4 regions of the Paenarthrobacter sp. CCNWLY172 genome follow, and region 2 is predicted to be linked to each of the others. Evidence: riboswitches for the same ligand, from Rfam matches in the RefSeq annotation. Region 2 holds a riboswitch; each other region holds the start of a gene.
The links. A riboswitch is a leader RNA that binds a small molecule or an ion and turns the genes downstream of it on or off. The one in region 2 is predicted to bind S-adenosylmethionine.

Region 1 (4,206 bases), on a different contig from region 2:
GGCCACTCGGGCGTGGGCAAGTCCACCATGGTCAATGCGCTGACAGGGGCGGAGAGGGCCACCGGCGGCGTTAACGCCGTGACAGGCCGGGGCCGGCATACGTCCTCCTCCGCTTTGGCCCTGAAACTCGCCGACGCCCCGGCCGGCAGTTGGATCATCGATACCCCGGGCATCCGGTCCTTTGGCTTGGCCCATGTGGACCCTGACCGGATTCTGCATTCCTTCCCGGATCTTGAACCCGGAACTGAAGCCTGTGAGCGGGGATGCAAGCACGACGCCACGGCCATCAACTGCGGACTGGATCCGTGGGTTAACAACGGCCATGCAGGACCTTCAGGAGCAGCGCGGTTGGCCTCGTTGCGCCGGTTGCTCGGTGCCGACCCCCGGATGGAAGCAAAGGAGACCAAGGAACTGGGCACCGTCAACTGATCGTTGCGGCTTCACGTCCCCGCTGCAGGGAGCGTTTCAGGATAGTTTGGTGGCATGACCCATCCCGTTTCCACCTACAACGATGACCTGCGCCTTGCCCACGTCCTCGCTGACTCAGTCGATGCCCAGACCATGGACCGCTTCAAGGCCCTGGACCTGAAGATCGAAACCAAGCCAGACCTCACACCTGTCACTGACGCCGACAAAGCAGCGGAGGAAGCCATCCGGGGTCAGCTCTCCCGGTCCCGCCCCCGGGATGCTGTCCTTGGCGAGGAGTTTGGCAGCAGCGGACACGGCTCACGGCGTTGGATCATTGATCCCATCGACGGGACCAAGAACTTTGTCCGGGGCGTACCGGTGTGGGCAACATTGATCGCATTGGTTGATGAGGGTGAACCCGTGGTTGGCGTCGTCAGTGCACCCGCCTTGGGAAAACGCTGGTGGGCTGCCAAGGACATGGGCGCCTACATGGGCCGGTCCCTTGCCGCGGCCACCCGTTTGAAGGTCTCCAACGTTTCCCGCCTGTCCGATGCCTCCTTGTCCTACTCAAGCCTGTCCGGGTGGAAGGACCGCGGAAACCTGGATGAGTTCCTGGGGCTCACAGAGGATGTATGGCGAACCCGGGCCTACGGCGATTTTTGGTCATACTGCCTGGTGGCCGAGGGTGCAGTGGACATCGCGTGCGAGCCTGAGCTGAACCTGTACGACATGGCAGCCCTCGTCCCGATCGTTACGGAGGCCGGTGGCCGTTTCACCTCCCTGGAAGGCGACGACGGTCCGTTCGGCGGCAACGCGCTGGCCACCAACTCCATCCTTCACTCGGAAGTCCTCAAGCGGCTCAACCCGGGCCTGGACGACCTGCTCTAGGCAGGTTCGTTTCAGGGCACGCACGCTGCTTTTCACCGAATATTCGACGGCGGACGCCTCCTTTTCGAGGCGTCCGCCGTTTTTTCTTCGCCAGATCGGCGATTTACAACCCGGCGTAACAAAGTGCTTAACAAAGCGAAGTGACTTTGGAGGGGCCATCGGAGGTGCCCTAACCTTTTTTACAGGTCACGAGTGCCAGCGCTAAACCCCGGTTTGCTGGCCGGCAACCCTCCATTCGCGGCGGGGTGCCCCGGGTGACGACCCGGCCGGTCCGGAACGGATGCGGCAAGCGCGGATCCCCCTCCGGGGATCCCTCTTGAGTGAGGTCCCATGAGCACAGTTACGTTCGACTCAAACATCATTCCGTCTTTCGCCGGTGAAACCCCGTCTCAGGCAGCTCCCGCTGCACGGCCACTCGCCGCCGTCACTGGCGCTGAGCTGCAGGCACCGCTGATCCAGGGCGGCCACGTCCGCTATGCCAATCTGGACTACGGCGCATCGGCTCCGGCCCTGACCATCGTCTCGGCCTACCTCAACGAGGTCCTTCCTTACTACGCCAGCGTTCACCGCGGCGCGGGTTTTGCGTCCCAGATCAGCACCTCGGTCTATGAGAATTCGCGCAGTATTGTCCGTGAGTTCGTCGGCGGGCGTCCCGACGATTCCGTGATTTTCACGCGAAACACCACAGACTCCCTGAATCTCCTGGCAGGCTGCCTTCCGCAGATTGACGGCCGTTTCTCCGGGGAAGTCCTTTATCTGGACATCGAACACCACGCCAACCTTCTCCCTTGGCAGGGTGTCCCGCACCGCAGCGTCGTAGCGGCCACCACGTTGACCGCCACCGTGGACAAGCTCCGCGACGAATTGGCCCAAGGCGGGGTCAGCCTGCTCGCCGTCACTGGCGCCTCCAACGTGACAGGTGAAATCCTGCCGATCGCAGAACTCGCTGCACTGGCGCACGAATACGGTGCCAGGATTGTTGTGGATGCCGCCCAATTGGCACCCCACCGCCGGATCAACATCACGGAGGACGACGTTGACTACGTGGTGTTCTCCGGTCACAAGCTGTATGCCCCCTTCGGCGCAGGCGTCGTAGTGGGGCGCCCGGACTGGCTCGACGCCGGGATCCCCCACCTGGCTGGTGGCGGCGCCGTCCGTGAAGCCCGCCTCGACTCGGTGAGCTGGGCAACGGGCCCTGCCCGCCACGAAGGCGGCTCCCCCAATGTCCTGGGTGCCGCAACCCTCGCCCGGGCCACCCAGGTCCTCGCCGGGCTGGACCAGGAGGCGTGGCACGCCCATGAAGCCGCCATCCGCAGGTACCTGGTGGATGGCTTGGAGGCCATCGACGGCGTGACCGTGCACCAGATCTTCACTGACTCAGATGACACCATCGGTGTGGTCAACTTCTCCGTGGAAGGATTCGACGCCGGACTGGTGGCGGCGTATCTGGCCGCCGAGCACGGAGTTGGCCTCCGGGATGGACGCTTCTGCGCCCACCCACTGCTCAAGCGACTCGGACTTCCCTCAGGCTCCTTGCGTGCCAGCTTTGGCGTCGGCTCCCGGTTGGAGGACGCCACGAGGCTGCTCGCAGGCATCGAGGGGCTTAAGCGCAACGGGTTGGGCTGGGACTATGTGGTGGACGAGGGCCGCTGGGTACCTGCCAACGACCACCGGACCTACCCGGAATGGGCGCCCAACACGCCCGGCACTGCAGGCGCTGCTCCTTGCACTGTTGACTAAACGCGCTTTACCGCGGCTGCGGTAAATTCGTAGGGTATCTTTTGGCGACCCTGTGAAGGAGTTTTTGGTGGCATTGCCCTCTCCGGCCGCCTCCAGCGGACGGCCCGGCGTTCCCGGACCCGCCGGACCGCGTGGTCCCAAGCTCCACGCTGACCGTCGGAACGAGTTCGGCCAGAGCTTCCAGGACGGTGGCGAGCACTACGATCGAGTGCGGCCCGGTTATCCCCGGGAGTCCGTCGAATGGTTTGTTCCCCAGGGGGCCACGACTGCTGCGGATCTCGGAGCGGGTACTGGCAAGTTCACGGCCCTCCTCGTGGAGCGCGGACTGGACGTTGCCGCCGTCGACCCTTCCACCGACATGCTGGAGCAGCTGCGCAAGTCCCAGCCGCACGTCACCGCGCTGGAGGGAACAGCTGAAGCAACAGGACTGACGGACTCAGCATTCGACGTCGTCAGTGTTGCCCAGGCCTGGCATTGGTGCGACCCACTGGCCGCGAGCACCGAGATAGCCCGTATCCTCCGGCCGCACGGGACCTTGGGACTGGTCTGGAACCAGCTGGATACCGACGTGCCCTGGGTTCATCGGCTCTCGCGCATCATGCATGCCGGAGACGTCCACAAGCCAGGTTTCCGTCCACTGATCGGCCCGGAATTTTCCGGCGTGGAAAGCCACTTCACCCGCTGGTCGGATGCCTTGACGCCCGAAGACATCATGGAGCTGACCAAGTCGCGGAGCTATTATCTCCGCGCCAACGACGCCACCAGGGCGAAAGTCATGGGCAACCTGGAGTGGTACCTCTATGAGCATCTGGGGCACGCACCGGGAGACAGCGTTCCACTGCCGTACGTGACGCAGACCTGGCGGGCGTTCAAGGTGCGCGCTGCGCGGCCACGGTAGGCTTGAGGTGTGAAGACCAGTACGCCCTCCTCCTCGATTGAGGACTACGTCAAGGTCATCTACTCGTACACAGAGTGGCAAGACAAGCCGATAACGTCCTCCCAGCTTGCCCAGCGCCTGGGTGTGGCTAATTCCTCCGTGTCTGAAATGGTCCGCAAGCTCAAGGACCAGGGACTGGTGGACCACCAGCCCTACAGCGCCATTCGCCTGACACCCGCGGGCATGCGCCTGGCATTGGCCATGGTGCGCCGGCATCGCCTCATTGAGACCTA
Region 2 (4,206 bases):
GAACCTTTCAGGCCTGTCATCTGGCCCTGTCATTGGAGCAATAGTAGCCGGGAGACGAGCCAACAGGACCAGAACCGGCGGAACCGTGACTAAAGCATCTTGACTGTTACTCCGATCACAACATATCCTCATAGGCAACAAGTGTTGTCTGTGAGGCACACAACACCCTTCCCCAATCTCCAACCATCAGCACAGAGACTTCGACGCTTCGCAGGAGTATCGTCGAAAACCCCAACCTCCGTGCATCAGCTCCAAGGACCGCTCATGGAATCTTCGGCTATAAACATCGCAATCGTGGTGGTGTACCTGCTCGCCATGCTGGCATTCGGCTGGTGGGGCAAGTCCCGCACCAAGAACAACAGCGACTTCCTGGTGGCTGGCCGCCGCCTGGGACCGTTCCTTTACACCGGCACCATGGCCGCTGTGGTCCTCGGTGGCGCTTCCACCGTGGGCGGCGTCGGCCTCGGCTACAAGTTCGGCATCTCCGGCATGTGGCTGGTAGTGGCCATCGGCGCAGGCGTGCTGCTGCTCAGCCTCCTGTTCGCCGGCACCATCCAGCGCCTGAAGATCTACACGGTCTCCCAGATGCTGAGCCTTCGCTACGGCAGCAGGGCCACGCAGACCTCCGGCATCGTCATGCTGGCGTACACGCTCATGCTCTGCGCTACTTCCACCGGCGCCTACGCCACCATCTTCGTGGTGCTCTTCGACTGGGAACGCTGGCTTGCCATCGCCGTTGGCGGCGCGATCGTCCTGGTTTACTCCACCATTGGCGGCATGTGGTCCATCACGCTGGCCGACCAGGTTCAGTTCATCATCAAGACCGTCGGTATCTTCTTCCTGATGCTCCCGTTCGTCCTGAACGCTGCCGGCGGCATGGACGGCATCCGTGAGCGCCTCGATGAGACCTTCTTCCAGATCGATGGCATCGGCGCCCAGACCATCATCACGTACTTCGTGGTCTACACACTGGGCCTCCTGATCGGTCAGGACATCTGGCAGCGCGTCTTCACTGCCAAGACCCCCGCCGTTGCCCGTTGGGGCGGCGCCACGGCCGGCGTCTACTGCATCCTCTACGGCATCGCCGGCGCCCTGATCGGCTTGGCCGCCCGGGTGGCACTGCCGGACATCGATGTCACCAACCTCGGCAAGGACGTTGTTTACGCCGAGGTGGCAACCCACATCCTGCCCGTCGGCATCGGCGGCCTGGTCATGGCCGCGGCTGTTGCGGCCATGATGTCCACCGCATCCGGCGCCCTGATCGCCGCAGCCACGGTGGCACGTGCGGACGTTGTCCCGTTCGTGGCCAGCTGGTTCGGCAAGAACATCAACACCGATGACAGCGAAAACCCCGAGCACGACGTCAAAGCCAACCGCTACTGGGTTCTTGGACTCGGCATCGTGGCAGTACTGATTTCCATGGCGGCTCAGGACGTGGTGATTGCCCTCACCATCGCCTACGACATCCTGGTGGGTGGCCTCCTGGTCGCAATCCTGGGCGGTTTGGTGTGGAAGCGCGGCACGGGCATCGCCGCTGCATGGTCCATGGCAGTTGGATCGGTGCTGACACTGACCCTGCTGATCCTCTTCGCCCTGGGTGTCATTCCGAGCGCGGACGGCGTCTACGCCAACGAACCGATCTACTACGGTCTCGCCGCTTCGTTCATCGCCTACGTAGTGATTTCACTGCTCACCCCGCCCACTGATCCCGCAGTCCGCGAGGCCTGGGACAAGCGCGTTGCCGGTGCCGTCTCTGAGGAACTCCCGCCTGAGGCCCACCCGGTCAGCAGCCACAAGTAGCGCTGCAAGCAACAGAGCAAAATTCGACGGCGGCGCCTCCCCTTTCCGGGGTGGCGCCGCCGTTGTTTTGTCCCCGGGAAGAGGGCGCCCCAACTTGCTGGACAGCCGTGCGGTAAGGTGGTCCCAGCTTCAAGAGATGTGGTGCCAAGCTCCGACTGGCCACACACCAACCCCATGTTCACGGGTGGTTCGGATGAGGAAGCGGCCCGTCCCGGACCAGAGACAACCGAGCGGGCAAGAGCACTCCCCCAAGGAGCAGTCCCTTGCCGTACCAAGGCGATACCACCCCGGCTACCAGTACCCCGGCAACAACAGCCACCCACACAGTCGCGGTGATTCCCGCCGTCGACCTCTTCCTGGGCACGGTGACCATCACTGCCAAGGCCGGAACCATGCGGTTCGGACATCCCCAACCGCACCTGATCGCGCAGGCGTTGGCCCGAGCGGTCCGGCCGACCCTTTGGTGTGATGCGTCGAGAACCCTAACCGTGACTGTTGCGGCGGCCGGCAAACGCGCCGGCGTGCAGCTTCACTACACACTCAGCCACGAGGAGCCCGCCTAGATTTCCTCGTCTGCTTCGCGGAATTCCTCGGTCTCGTCGATGGGGACCACACGTTCGTCGTCCTCGGGGGCGTCCACTTCTTCCACCCAGGCCTCGTCCACTTCCTGGTCCTCGGCGTAGTCGTAGGCCGGATCTGACTCAATGGTGGTCCGTTCCGGGTAGTTGGCGTGTGATTCGGTGGTGTTCATGGTGCAACCTCCGTCTCGTGGGCCGCTCAAGCCCTGTTGAACGTGTGCGGGGTGGGCCCCCGCCCCTGTCCTTCCATCTGAGCACCGGCTAAGTCGGGGGTCAAGGACGGCCGGAAATTACGGTGCGCCGAACATTCCAAGTGAGGAATACCAGCCAAAAAACCGCGCAGATAAGCGGTACAGTGGGGCGTGCAATGGGGCCGCAATTACCCCACCCAGCACAGGAGAGAAAGTGCAACAGCACCAGGAATCCCCCGGTTCGTCGAGCCCAGCTCCGGACCCCACCCCGGAATCGGCAGCCCTCGAGAACGTCGGAACGGAACCCGCGGCGCCCTCGCACGCCGACATCCGCCGGTGGCGTCAGTACCTCGCCGACGAGCGCGCCGAGGCCGCTGTCTACCGCGAACTCGCCCAGAGGCGCGACGGCGAAGAACGCCAAATCCTGCTGGCCCTGGCCGAGGCCGAAGGCCGGCACGAGGCCCACTGGCTCAAGCTCCTGGGTGAGCACGCCGGAATGCCCAAGGCCGCGTCAGCCCGCAGCCAGTTCCTGGGATTCCTGGCCCGCAACTTCGGGTCGGTCTTTGTACTGGCCCTGGCCCAACGCGCAGAAGGCCGCTCCCCCTACGGCTCCGAACCCGCGGCAACACCCGCCATGGTGGCTGACGAACAGATCCACGAAGAGGTGGTCAGGGGCCTGGCTACCCGTGGTCGGAACCGGCTCTCCGGGACCTTCCGTGCCGCGGTCTTCGGCGCCAACGACGGCCTGGTGAGCAACCTTTCGCTGGTCATGGGCATGGCCGCCACCGGCGTACCCAGTCCGGTGGTGCTGATGAGCGGTGTGGCAGGTCTTTTGGCGGGCGCACTGTCCATGGGCGCCGGCGAGTACGTCTCTGTACGCTCCCAGCGGGAACTGCTCAACGCGACGCTGCCCACCCAAGCCACTCTCACGGCAGCACCGTCGTTGGACATCGAACACAACGAATTGGTGCTGGTCTACCTTGCCCGCGGCATGACGCGCGAGGCCGCTGAGCATCGCGCCGCAGAGCGAATGGGCCTGTTCAGCTGCGACTGCGATCCCAGCCTCTCCTTGCAGCCCGAGAAACCTGCCACCGACGAGCACGAATCCGTCGGTTCGGCATGGGGCGCAGCGATGTCCAGCTTCTGCTTCTTCGCGTCCGGTGCCATCGTTCCCATCCTGCCCTTCATCTTCGGCATGACGGGCTTTGCCGCCTTGATGGTGGCCGGTGTGCTGGTGGGCATCGCGCTCTTGGCGACCGGCGCCGTCGTGGGCTTGCTGTCCGGGACCTCGCCGCTGAGCCGCGGGCTGCGCCAGCTCGCGATCGGCCTTGCAGCGGCTGCCGCCACGTATGGGCTGGGCCTGGTGTTCGGGGCAACCATCGTCTAGTTTGGACGGTTCCCCCCGCAGCCCGTAATGTTGGTTCGTCCTCCGCGCTGCCCCGCGTGACCAGGGCGTGAGGAATGGAGAACCGTGGACTCGGAGCGGGAAACGCGTGCGCCAAAGCACCGGCGTACCGGCACGGCCTGGCACATTCTCCGTGGCGTGCTCATGGCCGGAATTGCCGCTGTGGTGGCAGTGTTGGTCAGCGGATTCCTGCATGGAGACCCGCGGATCACCGCCCTTTTCCCGGGTGTGA
Region 3 (4,206 bases), on a different contig from region 2:
CTTGTTATCCGCAAGGGGAATGATCATGTTCCGGGTACCGAAGCGCGGGTGCACTCCGCCCCGGACAGCGTCCACTCCCAGTGCCGCGGAAATTCGTTCGGTAGTGGCCAGAAGGCCATCTCGTTCACAGGCGTAAGAGACGTGATCCATGCGCATGGCTTCATCTTGGCACTTTGTGATCGGGGTCTCAGCTAAGTCAAGCCTAACTAAGGTGGGATGTGCATAACCGGTGCCGTGCCGCGTCATGCGGCGACGCTGAAAGACCGAAAGATTCCACCGGCGTCACAAAGCTGTCCAAGGCTCCGGACACTTCCTAGACTGGCCCCAGCTCACACGCAGCACGTTTCCACAGAACCCATGCGCCACGAACAGGAGAACTCCATGTCCCAAGGATGGTCTTTCGAAACCCGCCAGATCCACGCAGGCCAGGAGCCTGACTCGGCCACGGGAGCACGGGCACTGCCGATCTACCAGACCACGTCCTTTGTGTTCCCCAGCGCCGAGAGCGCAGCCAACCGGTTTGCCCTGGCCGAGCTCGCGCCCATCTACACGCGGATCGGCAACCCGACGCAGGATGCCGTGGAGCAGCGGATCGCGAGCCTCGAAGGCGGCTTGGGCGCCCTCCTGCTGAGCTCCGGCCAGGCTGCGGAGACCTTCGCCATCCTCAACATCGCGGAGGCCGGCGACCACATCGTGGCCAGCCCCAGCCTGTATGGCGGTACGTACAACCTGCTGGCGCACACCCTGAAGAAGTTCGGCATCTCGGTAACCTTCGTGGAGGACCCGGACAACCTGGAGCAGTGGCGTGATGCCGTCCAGCCGAACACCAAACTGTTCTTCGGCGAGGTTGTTTCCAACCCGCGCCAGGACGTACTGGACATCGAGGGCGTCGCCCGCACCGCCCACGAGGCCGGCGTGCCACTCATCGTCGACAACACACTGTCCACTCCCTACCTCATCCGTCCCATCGAGTGGGGCGCCGATATCGTGGTCCACTCCGCCACCAAGTACCTCGGTGGCCACGGTTCCGCGATCGCCGGCGTGATCGTGGACTCAGGCAACTTCGACTTCGGCAAGGACCCGGAGCGCTTCCCGGGTTTCAACACCCCGGACCCCAGCTACAACGGTTTGGTCTACGCCCGGGATCTTGGCAAGGATGGGGCGCTCGGCGCCAACCTCTCCTACGTCCTGAAGGCACGCGTCCAGCTTCTTCGCGACCTCGGTTCCGCTGTGTCCCCGTTCAACGCCTTCCTGATTGCCCAGGGACTGGAGACGCTGAGCCTGCGCGTCGAGCGTCACGTAGCCAACGCCACCAAAGTGGCCCAGTGGCTGGAAGCCCACGACGACGTCGAATCGGTTGCCTACGCGGGTCTGCCGTCCAGTCCGTGGTACGACCGTGGCCGGAAGTATGGTCCGCAAGGCACCGGCGCCATTGTTGCGTTCAACATCAAAGGTGGCGTTGAAGCGGGCAAGCGCTTCGTGGACGGACTGGAACTGCACTCGCATGTGGCCAACATCGGCGATGTCCGCTCGCTGGTCATTCACCCGGCGTCCACTACGCACAGCCAGCTGACAATTGAACAGCAGCTGGCGGCCGGTGTTAACCCCGGCCTGGTTCGCTTGTCCGTGGGAATTGAGCACGTGGATGACATCATCGCCGACCTCGAAGCCGGATTCCGGGCCGCCAAGGGAGCCTGAATCCGGACCTGAACAATACGGCGCGACCACGCCCGCCACCTTCCTGGGAGGCCGCCCGGACCGACGATTATTCGCCGGGCGGCATTCCGGAGTGCTGCTTCGTGAACGAAAACGCCCTAAAGCGTCACACTGATGTCACATTCTTCGCCATACCCGCCCTGTATTTCCTAGACTCTTCGTATAGGTCATGAGTGCCAGCGCATAGCCCCGGCTTGCTGGCCGGCAACCCTCCTCCGCGGTGGGGTGCCCCGGGTGAAGACCTGGCCTGTTCGCACCCAAGGCGACGGGCAAGCGCGAGTTTAAGGTGTCAAAGGAATGACCATCACTGCTGCAGCCCTTCCAAAATCCGGAGAAGAAGACGGAACCGTCAAGTACGCCGCCATTGGGCCGCTGGACCTTGAAGCCGGTGGATTCCTTCCCGACGTCGTCCTCGCTTATGAGACCTGGGGGCAGCTGAACGCCGATGCCTCCAATGCCGTGCTCATCCAGCATGCCCTCACGGGCAGCACACACGTAGCCCGGGGAGCTACGGACGAAGAAGGATGGTGGGAGCAGTTGGTAGGCCCCGGTGCCACCATCGACACCACCAGGTTCTTTGTCATCTCCATCAACATCGTGGGTGGCTGCTACGGCAGCACTGGACCGTCCTCGGAGGCGCCGGACGGCCGTCCTTGGGGCTCCCGGTTCCCCTTGGTCACCCTGCGCGACAGCACCGAGGCGGAGGCGCGCCTGGCCGAAGCCCTGGGAATCGAGGCCTGGCATGCCGTGCTGGGCGGTTCCATGGGTGGCGCCCGTGCGTTGGAGTGGGCAGTGACCTTCCCAGAGCGGGTGAAACGCTGTGCCGTGATATCCGTAGGTGCCTACAGCACGGCCGAGCAGATCGCCTTTGCGCAGGCCCAAACCCTGGCCATCCGTCAGGACCCGAATTTCAACAACGGCGACTACTACGGTGGCACTGCCCCTGAACACGGGCTCGCCTTGGCCCGGCGCATCGCCCACATCACCTACCGCTCCGCACTGGAGTTGGACTTCCGCTTTGGCCGTGAAGCCCAGCACCTGGAGACACCTCTTGCCGCTGCGGTCCTGGGGGAGCGTGGCCGCTATCAGGTGGAGAGCTACCTGGACCACCAGGGAACAAAGCTCGTCCGACGATTTGACGCCAACAGCTACATCGCCCTCACTGAAGCCCTGATGTCCCACGACGTCGCACGCGGCCGTGGATCTCTGGAGGCAGCCTTGTCGCGTACCACTGCGGAGTTCTTCGTTGCGGCGGTGGACAGCGACAGGTTGTATTTCCCGGCGCAATCCCGGGAATTGGCGGCAGCCTTGCCGGGTGATGTTCCGGTTCATATCATTGAGGCGCCGATCGGCCACGACGGGTTCCTGACGGAAATCGGCCAGCTCTCAGCACAGCTCCGCGGAGCCTTCTTCGCCTAAGTTGAGTGGCCGTTGCCGGACAGTTGAGTAGCGGCTGCAGGACGCCGGGTTGGCCGCCAGGCTAGCCGTTCATGATGTCGCCGCGCTGCTTCATGTAGTCCTCCATGGCGATCTCCCCGTTGCTGAACTTTGCGTCCAGCTCTGCCAGCTTGCGGGCACGGTAGCCTTGCGGCTCCGATCCGTTGGTGGCCGGGAAAGGCGTGGGGGAGAAAGTGTTCGACGGCGGCCCGGGCTGCGGCGCGTCATCCACAGGGCGGATGACGGTCGGTTCAGACGGATAGCCGGGGTAGTTCTGCGGCGGGTAATTCTGTGCCGGGTAACCGGGGCCGGGCAGGTTCTGCTGCGGGGGATAACCGGGGCTGCGGAAGGTTCCGTTCTGGATCCGGCGCGCGCGGGATCGGTTGTACATGCGGATCCCGAGCGGAATCAGCCACGAGCAGACGATGATCCAGAAGATCAGATTGTTCACAGTGCAGGCCTCCTAGGTCGTATCCCAGCTTAGCCCGGTCGTACGGCGTGAACTCCGGCGCCTGCAATGAGGGCTTCAGAGGAGGCGGGCCTCCATGCCCAGGAACTGCCCATAGCGTTCCACTTCGGCGTCGAGGGCCATCTGTTCGGGAGGGCTTGTGGGCCGGTTCATGCGGACATCCAGGTGGCAGGCTCCGCCGGAGAATCCATGGCGCCACCATCCGGCCAACCTGCCATCCATCAGGACCACGTGCATGGGCCCGTTGTCTTCGGGGAAGTACGGTGCTGTCCCACCCAGATAGTGCCGGGACTGCGAATAGCCCATGACGTATTCGTCGTAGCACTGGATGAGGTCGATGCGGGGGAGTCCTGCGCCAGGCAGACGCGAAGGGCCCCCGGAGTTGGTGAGCTCGACGGCGTCTTCCGGGGCCAGGTAAAACTCCAGGCCGTCCATGGCGAGTGATGCCAGAGCGCCCGGCGATAGCTTGCCGGCCACCTGGATGCCCAGCTTTACGTCCTTCATGGTCAGCCCGGACCACGCGGCGCAGTCCTTGATGGTGGCGGGTCCGCGGCTGCCGAAGTATCGGAGAACCAGCGTGCCCA
Region 4 (4,206 bases), on a different contig from region 2:
GGGACGTGAGCAGCGGGTACTTGACCCAGCTGATGGCAGGCTGCTGCTCGAGCCACTCCGCGATCTTCAAAGCGGATGCCGAGCTGTGGTTCACCCGCAGTCCGATGGTCTCCAACCCCTTGGTCAGCACCCAGGCGTTGAACGCGGAAAGGGAAGGGCCGGTATGGCGCATGAGTTGCTTGACGGGACCATCGATGAACTCTTTGGTGCCCAGGATCGCGCCGCCGAGGACACGGCCTTGGCCATCAATGTGCTTGGTGCCGGAATACACGATGACGTCCGCGCCCAGCTCACCGCAGCGCTGCAGGAGGGGAGTGGCGAAGACATTGTCCACCACGACAGTCGCCCCAGCGGCATGCGCCAGTTCGCTGACGGCGGCGATGTCCACGATCTCCTGCATCGGATTGGAGGGCGACTCAAAGAACACGGCGGTGGTCGGTTCCGAGAGGGCTTCGCGCCACTGCTCCAGATCCGGGCCGTCAACGAACACCGTCTCCACGCCCCAGCGGGGCAGGATCTCGTTGAGGATCACGAAGCAGGAGCCGAACAGCGAGCGCGCGGCTACCACGCGGTCGCCGGCAGCCAGCAAGGCACCCAAAGCGGTGAAGACCGCGGACATGCCGGAGGCTGTCGCAAAGCACGCCTCGGTTCCTTCGAGCAGCCGCAGCCGCTCCTGGAACGTGGCGACGGACGGGTTGCCGTAGCGGGAGTAAACGAAGCGTTCGTCCTCGCCGGTAAATGCCCGTTCGGCAGCGGCAGCCGATTCGTAGACAAAGCCGGAGTTCAGGAAAACGGGCTCGGACGTTTCCTGGAAATTGGTGCGGTCAAGGCCACCGCGAACGGCCTGGGTGTCAGGGCTCCAGCCGGCGGCGTCGGGATTGAAAGTCACTTACTCGGTCCCCAGATTCGTAGGCAGGCCACGGTTCTTCCAGCCGTTTACGGTGCGCTCACCGTAGCGGTCCGGTTCGCCTTCGAAGCCCTCAAGGACGTTGTACGCCGTGAAGCCGGCCTGTGTTGCGGCAATGGCAGCGGAGATGGAGCGCTGGCCGGAACGGCAGATGAACACGAGCTCCACGGCGTCATCCTCGGGTGCCTGCTGCTGCAGGTCCTCGATAAAGCGGGAGTTCGGGATACCGCCAGCCAGGTTCCACTGGATGAACAGGGGATCGTTCTCGGTGGCTTTGGTGTCCGGGATGCCGATGTGGGCCCACTCGCCCTCGGTGCGCACATCCACCAGGATCGCGCCTTCTTCGAGCTTGGCCCACGCGTCCTGTGGGGTCAGGTCACCTGCGTAGCTCATGCGTGGCCCTCGAACGCTTCTTCATCGTCGTAATTCTCAAGTTGGTCCACTGCGTTGGCGACGGCGGCATCAGCATTGGCGATCGCCGCAGGCAGCACAATGGCTTGGGCCACGATGACGTCCGTGCCGTTGAAGGTGGCTGCCGGGCTGCCATGGAGCACATAGCCTTCGGCGAGGGAGTTGTGGATACGCTCGCAGAAATCGCGGTTATCCGGGCCTGTAATCAGGCGGTAGGAGAGTTTTTCTTCAGTGGGTTCAGGCATTGCTGGTGCTCCTCAGTCACGCTTGCAGTTCGAGTTGTCGATACGCCGAGTAGTCACCTGAGGCACCCCGCCGGAGAGAGGGTTGCCGACCAGCAAGTCAGGGCTTTGCGCTGGTACTCATTACTCAAGAAAAACGTAACATCCACGGGCGTCGGGCTGCACTTGCGGGCGGCTGCACCGTCGTCATGTTGCGTAATCGGAGGCTGATCCACTATCGGTCCTTGAGCTCCCGCACTGCCGCGCCGACAGTGGGGTAGAAGTGGTCCGGCGTAAAACGGGCCGCCGTGCCGAGGCGGATCAACTTGTCCTTCACGGGCCCTTTGAGCTCGGCAAACACCAGATCCACTCCTTTTCTGGCCAACCATTCGTCCAGGGTTACCAGGTCATCCAAGGCTGTGGTGTCGATCCCGGTGATCGGTTCGGCGGCAAGGATGATGTGGGTGACGGGCTCCGCGGACTCGTCCGGGGCCTCGTCGAGTTGCTCCCTCACGAAGCTCGCCAGGACCTGTCCGTTGCCGAAGAACAGGGGTGCATCAAACCGGAGGATCAAGAGCCCGGGGATGCGCTTGCCCTCGGGGTGGCGTTCAAGGTCGTGATACCCGGGAAGGCCTTCCTCTGCGCCGAGTTCGGTTCTGTACGGATCCCATGCCCTGCGGACAAAGTCCAGGAGTGCCAAGGCGATGGCCACCACGATTCCCTGGAGGACACCCACCGTCAGCACTCCCAGGAACGCAGCCAGCATCACCACGGACTCGCTGCGGCTCAGCCCCAGGAGCCGCCTGACGCCGGCAGGATCTGCGAGGGCAATGGCCGCGGCGATGACGACGGCGGCCAGGGTTGCCGACGGCAGGTACTCGGTTACTCCCGGAGCCAGCAGCATGAAGGCCAGTACCAGCACGGAGCCCACCACGCCTGTCATCTGGGATTTTGCGCCGGCATCCACGGCTACCGGTGTCCTGGAGGTACTGCCTGAAATGGGAAACCCACCCAAGAGGCCTGTAGCGGCATTGGCTGCTCCAAGCGCTGCCATCTCCCTGTTTCCGGAGACCTTCTTCCCTTCTTTGGCTGCCAATGTTTGAGACAACACGCCAGTGTCAGCGAAAGCCATGAGCGCGATGCCCGCGGCGGCGGGGAGCAGCATCAAAGCGTCGGCCCAGCCAATACCCCCGAGTGCGGGCATGGGCAGGCCCTGCGGCAGGACCCCGGTGACCTTCACGTCGTCGTTGAGCCCGAAGACCGCCGTCGCCACGCACGAGCCAACCACCGCCAACAGGACGCCGGGTACCTTCCACTTCAGGAGCCGGGGGATCCAGATGAGCGCCAGCGACCCCACTCCCAACAACAGCGCGGTGATGTTGACCTCGCCGCCAAGTAACCCGGTAGTAACCTTCGCGAGCTTTTGCCAGACGTCGCCGTCGGCCTCAATACCCAGAAACGCCGGGAGTTGCGAAAGGGCCACCAACAGTGCGATTCCGTTGAGGTACCCGAGCCGGATGGGTTTGGACAGCAGGCCCGTGATGGCTCCCAGTTTCAGTGCCGAGCCCGCAAGCATGAGCGCCCCGATCAACACGGCCAGCAAGCCGGCCAGCGCCACGGATTTTTCGCTGCTTCCCGCTGCCAGCGGCACAATGGCCGCGGCGATCATAGGGGCCAGGGCAGAGTCGGGTCCCAGGACCAGAATGCGGGAGGGCCCCACCACCGCATAAACCAGCAGCGGGACCACTGTTGCGTAAAGCCCGGTGACCGGGGGAAGCCCTGCTGCCTGTGCATAGGCCATCCCGGCGGGCACCAGCAAAGCAAACAGCGCAGCGCCCGCAACGAGATCGTGCCGCAGCCATTCACGCTTGTAGCCCTTGAGGGCCCAGGCGCTGGACAGCCGCTCCTTGGCGGAGGGGCGGGAGGTTGCTGCACTCATACAGCGATCATTCCCGACCCCTGCTGATTGTGGAACACGACATACGCCTTATGTGGAAAATACGGACCGTCTCCGGCCGCGTTCAAATGTGACGCCCCGGGAGCATAATTGACCCAGTACGTCCTCCTGTAACTTCGCATGAAATCAGGTCGCGGTGAACGGACAGAGCAGTTCTACACTCAAGCCCATGCTGCATTTTGGATGGTTTGTGGGCCATGGATTCGGTGTCCAGGGGTGGGGGACGCCCGGTTACGGCCTGGGCTACGACTGGAAGAAGCCAGCCCTGTACCAGGACGCAGTCCGGGCGTTCGAACAATCCGGGTTGGACCTCTTCATCATCGAGGATTCCCTCACCGTGCCGGACACGTATGGCGGATCGGCCGAAGTGTCCCTGGCTCATGCCTCCTTTGCGCCGAAACACGATCCGCTGGCGCTGGTCCCTTACCTGCTCTCCGCCACCGAGCACCTGGGAATCGTGCCGACCGTCAGCGCCTCGTTCTACCCGCCCTTCACGGCCGCCCGGCTTTTGGCCACGTTGCAGCACTTCTCAGAGGGCCAGTTGGGCTGGAACGTCGTCACGTCCGGCAGCGACCTCGCCGCCCAGAACTACGGGTTGGATCAACAGATTGAACACGACCTTAGGTATGAAAAAGCGGAGGAATTCGTCGACGTCGTCAGGCGGCTCTGGCGGAGCTGGGAACCGGGCGCGGTCCTTGAGGACGTCTCCG

Region 1: another riboswitch for S-adenosylmethionine. It lies ahead of WBN73_RS05650 (aminotransferase class V-fold PLP-dependent enzyme); the one in region 2 lies ahead of WBN73_RS17030 (hypothetical protein).
Region 3: another riboswitch for S-adenosylmethionine. It lies ahead of metX (homoserine O-acetyltransferase MetX); the one in region 2 lies ahead of WBN73_RS17030 (hypothetical protein).
Region 4: another riboswitch for S-adenosylmethionine. It lies ahead of WBN73_RS08165 (DUF1737 domain-containing protein); the one in region 2 lies ahead of WBN73_RS17030 (hypothetical protein).

What each region holds. Positions count from the first base shown of each region.
Region 1 covers NZ_JBBEGB010000003.1:177,425-181,630, reverse strand. Annotated here, with positions in the region: gene rsgA (ribosome small subunit-dependent GTPase A) at 1-429, shown strand, start outside; gene hisN (histidinol-phosphatase) at 484-1,296, shown strand; SAM riboswitch class IV at 1,481-1,594, shown strand; gene WBN73_RS05650 (aminotransferase class V-fold PLP-dependent enzyme) at 1,627-3,036, shown strand; gene WBN73_RS05645 (class I SAM-dependent methyltransferase) at 3,110-3,934, shown strand; gene WBN73_RS05640 (metal-dependent transcriptional regulator) at 3,944-4,206, shown strand, end outside.
Region 2 covers NZ_JBBEGB010000011.1:78,302-82,507, forward strand. Annotated here, with positions in the region: gene WBN73_RS17025 (sodium:solute symporter) at 265-1,800, shown strand; SAM riboswitch class IV at 1,928-2,047, shown strand; gene WBN73_RS17030 (hypothetical protein) at 2,064-2,363, shown strand; gene WBN73_RS17035 (hypothetical protein) at 2,360-2,551, opposite strand; gene WBN73_RS17040 (VIT1/CCC1 transporter family protein) at 2,784-3,956, shown strand; gene WBN73_RS17045 (matrixin family metalloprotease) at 4,041-4,206, shown strand, end outside.
Region 3 covers NZ_JBBEGB010000002.1:45,445-49,650, reverse strand. Annotated here, with positions in the region: gene WBN73_RS03150 (VOC family protein) at 1-156, opposite strand, end outside; gene WBN73_RS03145 (bifunctional o-acetylhomoserine/o-acetylserine sulfhydrylase) at 358-1,698, shown strand; SAM riboswitch class IV at 1,882-1,998, shown strand; gene metX (homoserine O-acetyltransferase MetX) at 2,014-3,135, shown strand; gene WBN73_RS03135 (hypothetical protein) at 3,197-3,604, opposite strand; gene WBN73_RS03130 (winged helix DNA-binding domain-containing protein) at 3,680-4,206, opposite strand, start outside.
Region 4 covers NZ_JBBEGB010000004.1:306,290-310,495, reverse strand. Annotated here, with positions in the region: gene WBN73_RS08175 (O-succinylhomoserine sulfhydrylase) at 1-889, opposite strand, end outside; gene WBN73_RS08170 (rhodanese-like domain-containing protein) at 890-1,300, opposite strand; gene WBN73_RS08165 (DUF1737 domain-containing protein) at 1,297-1,563, opposite strand; SAM riboswitch class IV at 1,577-1,688, opposite strand; gene WBN73_RS08160 (SulP family inorganic anion transporter) at 1,775-3,478, opposite strand; gene WBN73_RS08155 (NtaA/DmoA family FMN-dependent monooxygenase) at 3,633-4,206, shown strand, end outside.